DNA from 2 places in the Cellulosimicrobium composti genome. Region 2 is predicted to be linked to the other one. Evidence: predicted binding sites of a transcription regulator. Region 2 holds the regulator's gene; the other holds the start of a gene.

Region 1 (4,404 bases), on a different contig from region 2:
ACGACGGGCCCGTCGACGCCCGCGAGGACGCTGCGGAGGTAGGCGGCGTCGTGCTCGAGGCCGCGCAGGGGGTTGGCGACGGCGATCACGCGGTGCCCGGCGGCCTGCAGGGCTGGGATCGAGCCGTTCCAGCTCGAGGAGTCGGCGAACGCGCCGTGCACGAGGACGACGGTCTGCTGCGTGGTGGTGGTCATGGCGATCTTCCCTTCCCATCGGGTCCGGGGCCATCCCGGTACGCGCCTCCAACCTCACCGGTATGCAATATATTCCATGCGAGCGACCGCGGGCCGGGAGGCGAGGAAGAATGGGGCTGTGCCCATCCCTCCACACTCGCCCGCGGTCGGTCGCACGCTCCTGCGCGACGACGTCTACACCCGGCTCCGGGACGCCATCATCGACGGCACCCTCGAACCGGGGGAGCAGCTGCGCGACGTCGAGCTGGCCGCCTGGCTCGGCGTGAGCCGGACGCCTGTGCGCGAGGCCCTGCTGCGGCTCGCGCGCGGCGGCCTCGTCGTCGCGCGTCCGGGGCGGTCCACCGTCGTCAGCTCGCTCGACCTGCGCGCGCTGCGCGAGGCGCGCGACGTCGTCGCCGCGATGCACCAGCTCGCCGTGCGCCAGGCCGTCCCCCTGCTCACCGACGCGGACCTCGACGCGATGCGCGACGCCGCACGCCGCTTCGCCGCGGCCGTGGAGACGGGCGACGTGGACGCGGCGATCGCCGCCGACGACGACCTCCACGGCGTCCCGGTCGAGGTGGCCGGGAACCGGGCGGTCGTCGCCGTGCTCGAGCAGTTCACGCCGGTCCTGCGCCGGGCCGAGCGCCTGCGCTTCGCCGCGCCCGACGCCCAGGGGTCCCTCGGACGCCACGACGAGCTCGTCCGCCTGTGCGCCGCGCGGGACGCCGACGGCGCGGCGGCTGTCGCCGCCGGGCTCTGGTCGAGCCTTCCGGACGCCGACTGACGCACGACGGCGCCGGGTCGACCCCGTACGGGGCGGCCCGGCGCCGTGGCGTCGGTCGGCGGGGCGTCACCGGCGTGCGGTGTCGCCCCGCGCGGAAGTCACTCCGAGGGCGGGCGCAGGCGCGTCGCGTCGTCGATCTCGTCGTCCGGGCCGCCCGGCGCGCCGGTGTCCGGTGCCGCGCCGCCCGGCTGGGGCGGGAGCGGCTGCGTCGGGGCCGGCTGCTGGTACGGCGGCAGCGGCTGGGTCGCGCCCGGCTGGGCCGGCAGGGGCGTCGTCGGCGAGGACTGCGGGTGCTGCGGCGCGCCCGGAGGGGTGAACGGCGCCGCACCCGGCTGCCCGCCCTGCTGGGGCGGGGCCGGCGGCCCGGGCGCGTACTGCCCCGGTGCCGGAGGCTGTGCCCCGTACCCCTGCGGACCCGGCTGGCCGGGCTGCTGCGGGCCCGGGTACTGGCCCGGCTGCTGGCCGGGATACGGGGACTGCTGCTGTCCGGGGTACTGAGGCTGCTGCTGTCCGGGGTGCTGAGGCTGCTGCTGGCCGGGGTACTGGCCCTGCTGGGGTCCCTGCGGGCCGGGGTAGGCGCCGGGCTGACCCGGGTACGCGCCCGGCTGCGCCGGGTGGCCGGCCTGCTGGCCGGGGTACTGGCCCTGCTGACCCGGGTACTGGCCCGGCTGGCCGGGGTACTGGCCCTGCCCCGGCTGCTGGCCGCCGGCGTACGCGCCCGGCTGGCCGCCCTGCGCGAAGCCCGCGGCCTGGCCGTCCTGCGTGCCGGGCTTCGAGCGGAGCACGAGCCACAGCACGAGGCCGATGATCCCGAGCAGCACCACGCCGCCGAGCACGAGCCAGATCCAGGCCGACGAGCCGGAGTCCGACGCGTCCGCCGAGCCGTCGCCGGTGTCGGGCACCGCGGCGCCGTCGGAGTCCGACGTCTCCTCGTCGGAGCCCTCGTCGCCCGAGCCCGCCGAGCCGCCCGCGACCGCGGAGCCGCGCGCCGTCATCTCGTTGGTCTCGCCCACGACGGGCGTCCAGGTGACGGTGTTGCCGTCGATCTCGCCGTTCGACTCGGTGACCTCACCGGGGAACGTGATGGCGATGCGGATGTCGAGGCTCTCCATCATCTGCCGCGTCATCTCGTCGCTCGTGGCGTCGCCCGTTTCGGGGTCGAACTCCTCGTCCGTCATGTCCATCGACCCGCTCACGACGTACTCGTCACCCTCGCGCGTGACGGAGATCGAGTCCGCCGCGCCGGAGTCGAGCTGCGCGATCGGCTGGTCGGCGTACGCGATCCGGGTGCCCGTGTAGCCGTCCTCGGCGTACGGCTCCTGGGTCGCGCCCTCGGGCAGGTCGGACTCCATCTCGGAGCCCATCTGGTCCCACATCTCCTGCGGGTCCATGTCGAGGGACTGCGCGAGCTCGTCCGAGAACGCCATGACGACGCTGCCGTCGAACGTGTCGTCCTCGTTGAGGGTGATGGCCATGTCCATCCGCATGCACCCCGTGAGGAGGAGTGCGAGGGTGGCGAGGAGGGCGCCGAGGCCGAGTCGTCTGCGCAAGGGTGTGGAGTTCACCGGGCCAGCATGTCGCGGATCGTCGCCCGGGGCGAGGGTCGATGCCGATTTGAGACGGAATGCGGCCGGAGTTCATCCGCTCCTCGGGGTCCCCGCGGCGCCCTGGAGGGCGGGAGACGTGCCGAGGGAAGTTGAGCGGAATACACTCAACTTAGGAGTCGTTCCACTGGTCAGACCATCTTTTCGCGCAGCACACCGGAGCACCTATGGAAACGAAGTTCACGACCATGTCGCAGCAGGCGATCGGCGAGGCGATCCAGACCGCGTCGGCCGCCGGCAACCCGCAGCTCGAGCCGACCCACCTCCTCGCCGCGCTGCTCACCCAGGAGGGCGGCGTCGCCGTCGGGCTGCTCGACGCCGTCGGCGCCGACAAGCAGGCCGTCGGGCAGAAGGTCCGCGCGGCCCTCGTCGCGCTGCCCACCGCGAGCGGGTCCGCGGTCGCCCAGCCGACGGCGTCGCGCGCGACGTCCACCGCCCTCGACAACGCCGCCAAGGAGGCACAGGCGCTCGGGGACGAGTACGTCTCGACGGAGCACCTCCTGCTCGGCATCGCGGCGGGGTCGTCGCAGGCCGCGACCATCCTCCAGCAGGCAGGCGCCACGGTGGACGCGCTGCGCTCGGCTCTCCCGGCCGTGCGCGGGAGCGCGCGCGTGACGAGCCCCAACCCCGAGGGCACCTACAAGGCGCTCGAGCAGTACGGCACCGACCTCACCGCCGCTGCCGCCGAGGGCCGTCTCGACCCCGTCATCGGGCGCGACGCCGAGATCCGGCGCGTCGTGCAGGTGCTGAGCCGCCGCACCAAGAACAACCCGGTGCTCATCGGCGAGCCTGGCGTCGGCAAGACGGCCGTCGTCGAGGGGCTCGCGCAGCGCATCGTCGCGGGCGACGTCCCGACGTCCCTCCAGGGCAAGCGGCTCGTGTCGCTCGACCTGGCGAGCATGGTCGCGGGCGCCAAGTACCGCGGTGAGTTCGAGGAGCGCCTCAAGGCCGTCCTGGAGGAGATCAAGTCCTCCGACGGCGAGGTCGTCACGTTCATCGACGAGCTGCACACGGTCGTCGGCGCGGGCGCCGGCGGCGAGGGTGCCATGGACGCGGGCAACATGCTCAAGCCGATGCTGGCGCGCGGCGAGCTGCGCCTCGTGGGCGCCACGACGCTCGACGAGTACCGCGAGTACATCGAGAAGGACCCCGCGCTCGAGCGCCGGTTCCAGCAGGTGTTCGTGGGCGAGCCCTCGGTCGAGGACACGGTCGCGATCCTGCGCGGCCTCAAGGAGCGGTACGAGGCGCACCACAAGGTGACGATCGCCGACTCGGCGCTCGTCGCCGCGGCGTCCCTCTCCGACCGGTACATCACCGGGCGCCAGCTCCCGGACAAGGCGATCGACCTCGTCGACGAGGCGGCGTCGCGCCTGCGCATGGAGCTCGACTCGTCCCCGGTCGAGATCGACGAGCTCCAGCGGGCCGTGACGCGCCTGGAGATGGAGGAGGTCGTGCTCTCGGAGTCGACCGACCCGGCGTCGCTCGAGCGGCTCGAGAAGCTGCGCGCCGACCTCGCGGACCGGCGCGAGGAGCTCGCCGCGCTCACGGCGCGGTGGGAGGCCGAGAAGGCCGGGCACAACCGCGTCGGCGAGCTGCGCGCCAAGCTCGACGAGCTGCGCGTGCAGGTCGAGCGCGCGATCCGCGAGGGCGACCTGGAGACCGCGGGCCGCCTCCAGTACGGCGAGATCCCGCAGGTGCAGCGCGAGCTCGACGCGGCCGAGGCGGAGGAGCGCGCGGACGACGCGCTCGCCGCGTCCGGCCAGGAGCCCGCCCCGATGATCGCGGACAAGGTCGGCGCGGACGAGATCGCGGAGGTCGTCTCCGCGTGGACCGGCATCCC
Region 2 (4,404 bases):
AAGGACCGCGGCACCGGCAAGGAGCAGAAGATGACCATCACGGGTGGCTCGGCGCTGCCCAAGGAGGACATCGACCGCATGGTCAAGGAGGCCGAGGAGCACGCGGCCGAGGACAAGAAGCGTCGCGAGGAGGCGGAGACCCGCAACCAGGCCGAGGCGTTCGTGTACTCGACGGAGAAGCTCGTCTCCGAGAACAAGGAGAAGCTCTCGGCCGACGTCGTCACCGAGGTCGAGGCCGACATCGCGTCGGTGAAGTCCGCGCTCGAGGGCGAGGACGCCGCCGCGGTGAAGACCGCGCACGAGAAGCTCGTCGCGTCCTCGCAGAAGATCGGCCAGGCGCTCTACGCGTCGGCCGAGCAGGAGCAGGCCGCCGGCAACCCCGGTGCTGCTGCTGACGACGCGTCCGCCGCGGCGGGCGCCTCGTCCGCACCGGACGAGGACGTCGTCGACGCCGAGATCGTGGACGACGAGGACGACAAGAAGTGACGTCGGACGACGCACGGGGCCCCGAGGAGCAGGCCGGGCGCGAGCCCGGTCAGGGCCCCGAGGACAAGCCCTTCCACTTCACCGACAAGCGCAAGGTCGACCCGGAGACGGCGCAGCCCCGCCCCGCGGGCGAGGCCGCGCCGTCCGAGGGGGCCGGCGGCGGCGCGGAGACGGACCCGCTCGCGGGCCTCGACTTCGAGCCGTCCGGCGAGGCCGAGGTCGACGCCGAGGTCCTCGCCGCGAAGGCGGAGGCCGCGGAGCACCTCGAGGCGCTCCAGCGCGAGCGCGCGAGCTTCACGAACTACCGCAACCGCTCGCTGCGCGACCAGGAGGCCGCGCGGGCGCGGGGCGTGGAGGACGTGCTCACCGCGCTCCTGCCGGTGCTCGACGACATCGACCGCGCGCGCCAGCACGGTGAGCTGACGGGCCCGTTCGCCGCCATCGCGGAGAAGCTCGACGCGAGCTTGGAGAAGTTCGGCATCGAGCGGTACGGGAAGGTCGGCGAGGAGTTCGACCCGACCGTCCACGAGGCGCTCATGCACCAGGCCGACCCCGAGGCCACCGCCACCACGGTGAACCTCGTCATCGAGCCCGGCTACCGCATCGGCGAGCGCGTCGTGCGCGCCGCGCGCGTCTCGGTCGTCGGACCCGAGTAGCACCGACCCCACCGTGCCCGACGGCGCGGGCGCACCTCCCGCGCGGAGGTGCGCTCCGCCGTCGGGCACGCGAGGATCACCAGCAGCACCGCTCCCGGCGACCGGGCGCGGACGACGAGAAGGAACCAGGACCACGACCACCGACAGGAGGGAGGCGCCGTGACCGGACAGGACTGGATGGAGAAGGACTTCTACGCCGCGCTCGGCGTCTCCAAGGACGCCGACGACGCCGCGATCAAGAAGGCCTACCGCAAGCTCGCCCGCCAGTACCACCCCGACCAGAACCCCGGGGACGCGACGGCCGAGGCGAAGTTCAAGGAGATCGGCGAGGCGTACGCCGTGCTCTCCGACCCCAAGGAGCGCGAGCAGTACGACGCGATCCGCGCGATGGCCGGCGGCGCACGCTTCTCCGCCGGCCCCGGCGGGGCCCAGGGCGCGGGCGGCTTCGAGGACCTGTTCGGCGGCATGTTCGGCGGCGCCGCACCGGGCGGCGCCCGGGTGCGCTACTCCACCGGCGGCCAGGGCGGCGCCGGAGGCTTCGAGGACATCCTCGGGTCGATGTTCGGCGGCGCGGGCGCCCAGCAGTTCGGCGGCCCGCGCCCGCGCGCCGGAGCCGACGTCGCCGCCGCCACGACGCTCCCGTTCCGCCAGGCGGTCGAGGGCTCCACGGTCACGTTCACCGTCGACGGGCGTGCCGTCACCACGCGCATCCCGCCGGGCGTGCGCGACGGCCAGAAGATCCGGCTGCGCGGCAAGGGCCGCCCCGGCACGGCCGGCGGACCCGACGGCGACCTCGTCGTCACCGTGCACGTCACCCCGCACCCCGTGTTCTCGCTCGACGGCACCAACCTGCGCGTGACCGTCCCCGTGACGTTCGCCGAGGCCGCGCTCGGCGCGACCATCGCCGTGCCGACGCTCGACGGCTCGACCGTGAAGGTCAAGGTGCCGGCCGGCACGCCGTCGGGCCGCACGCTGCGCGTCAAGGGCCGCGGCGTGCGGACCGCGAAGGGGACGGGCGACCTGCTCGTCACCGTCCAGGTCGCCGTGCCGCAGAAGCTCTCGCGCGCGGCGCGCGAGGCCGTCGAGACCTTCGCCGCCGAGACGGACGGCGAGGACGTGCGCGCCGACCTGGTCCGCCAGGCGGCGGAATGAGGAGGCGGTCGACCATGACCGCACAGGGCGCGGTGCCGGGCCGGGACGACGTCGACCAGGACGCCCCCGTGCTCGTCATCTCCCAGGCGGCGGCGCTCGCGGGCATGCACCCGCAGACGCTGCGCCAGTACGACCGGCTCGGCCTCGTGGTGCCGCGCCGCACCGCGGGCCGCGGCCGCCGGTACTCGCTGCGCGACGTCGCGAAGCTCCTCGAGGTGCAGCGCCTCAGCCACGACGAGGGCATCAACCTCGCGGGCATCCAGCGGATCCTCGCGCTCGAGGCGCAGGTCGAGCGGCTCGAGCGGCGCATCGAGGCGCTGTCCGCGCGCGTCGAGCCCGGCGGCCGCGTGTTCGCCGCGGCGGCGAGCGGTGACGTCGTCGTGGTGCCGCGCGGGCGCAGCGTGCGCCGCGGCGTCGAGGAGGCGCTGCGCGAGACGCTCGTCGAGCACGGCGAGGCGCGCGCGCTCGTCATCTGGCGCCCGCGGCCCGACGCCGACGACTGACCCCGCCGTCAGCTGCGGCGCGCCTCGCGCGCGACGAGCGCGGCCGCGGCCGGGACGAGCGCGGACTCCGCCGGGTCGAGGCCCGGGTCGCCGGCACGGACCCGCGCGGCGGCGTCGAGGTGGCTCCCGAGCACGGGGTCGGCGAGGTGCAGGAACGCGTCGAGGAGGACGCGCGCTCCCGGCGCGAGCTCGTCGTCCTCGTCCACGGCGACCTCCGCGACGATCACCGCGGTGACCGCGAGGTCGAGCCCGGCCGGCCCGAGCCGGGCGCTCGTCCAGTCGAGGACGGCCGGCCCGTCGGCCGTCAGCACGACGTTCGCGGGGTGCAGGGCCAGGTGCAGCACGCACGGCGGCCCGTCGGACGCCGCGTCGAGGGCGACGGGCGACGGCACGGTGAGCGCCGCGTGCGCCGCCCCGCCCGGGGCCGGCGCGGGGAGCGCGTGGAGGGCGTCGTGCAGCGCGACGAGCGTCCGGGCCGCGCCCGCGAGGGACGTCCGCCCGCCGAGGAGCGACTGCAGGAGCGTGGGCCCGCGCACGAGCTCCATGGTGAGGTCGCCGTCACGCGCGGCGTCCACGCGGGGTGCGGGGAAGCCCGCCTCGCGCACGTGCCGCATGACGGCGGCGACGCCCGCCGCGTCGGCGCCCGAGCGAGACCGGCGCAGGACGCGGTCGGCGCCGACGGCGTAGAGGTCGGCGCCGGCGCCCGAGAACAGCGGCGCGCCCGAGGTGGCCATCCTCCGACGCTACGCCTCCGGGGCGTCCCTGACGAGACCGCGCCGCCGTGCGCGGTGTTCCGGCAGGTCAGGTAATTGTGAAAGATTCTCGTGCGCTAATGGCGGCGCATTCCTGCATTTCTGAGCAAGGCCTCACTTCCTAGGCAGGGCGCATTTCCAGGAATACCGTGGGAGCAGAAGCCCGTCGCACCGACGGGTCCTCGTCAGAGAAGGAGATCGCGATGAGCAGCCTCACGGAGATGCCGCAGGTCGTCGAGTGTTCCATCGACGGCTGCGGCTACAACCACGACCACGGGTGCCACGCGGGCGCCGTGACGATCGCCGGTCACGCGGGCGACGCCGAGTGCGCGACCTTCATCCCGCTCGGCACGAAGGGCGGCCTGGAGAAGGTCCTCGCGCACGTCGGCGCGTGCCAGCGCACGGACTGCGTGCACAACGCCGCTCTCGAGTGCTCGGCGCCCTCCATCCGCGTCGGTGCGGGAGCCACGGGCGAGGACCGCGCCGACTGCCTGACCTACACCCCGCGCTGACGCGCGGTACGACCGTGCACGAGGCGGCCGGCTCCCGCCGGCCGTGGACGCCGCCCGACGCCCCGCCCCACGCGCTAGCCCGCGTGGGGCGGGGCGCGGTCGTGTCAGCGCTGCAGGGTGCCGAGGAGCTCGACCGCGGCGGTGTGGGTCCCGGGCAGGGGCTCGAGCCAGATGCGCGGCGGTCGGCGCAGGATCGCCGTGACGCCGAGGGAGAGCCCGGTGCGCTCGATGCTGTGCCGGAGCGCGCTGCGCAGCTCGTGGTCGTCCACCCCGCGCTCGCCGAGCACGACGAACAGGCCGTCGCCGAGCGACGCCATCGGGTGCCCGTCGCCGAACGTGTGGG

The links. Region 2 encodes HspR, which represses chaperone genes until heat shock. Its sites were predicted from a motif close to AAGTTGAGTCNNNNNGACTCAACTT; they were not measured.
Region 1: GYH36_RS10255 (LppM family (lipo)protein) is a predicted target of HspR. The motif match lies at 2,654-2,678, and genes of this name have one in related genera.

Annotation. Positions count from the first base shown of each region.
Region 1 is NZ_JAAFAN010000029.1:43,292-47,695, forward strand. It holds gene GYH36_RS10245 (alpha/beta fold hydrolase) at 1-194, opposite strand, end outside; gene GYH36_RS10250 (GntR family transcriptional regulator) at 313-960, shown strand; gene GYH36_RS10255 (LppM family (lipo)protein) at 1,059-2,525, opposite strand; gene clpB (ATP-dependent chaperone ClpB) at 2,732-4,404, shown strand, end outside.
Region 2 is NZ_JAAFAN010000105.1:1,639-6,042, reverse strand. It holds gene dnaK (molecular chaperone DnaK) at 1-486, shown strand, start outside; gene grpE (nucleotide exchange factor GrpE) at 483-1,142, shown strand; gene GYH36_RS18455 (DnaJ C-terminal domain-containing protein) at 1,302-2,294, shown strand; gene GYH36_RS18450 (heat shock protein transcriptional repressor HspR) at 2,309-2,797, shown strand; gene GYH36_RS18445 (phosphotransferase) at 2,806-3,531, opposite strand; gene GYH36_RS18440 (DUF1540 domain-containing protein) at 3,753-4,061, shown strand; gene GYH36_RS18435 (hypothetical protein) at 4,166-4,404, opposite strand, start outside.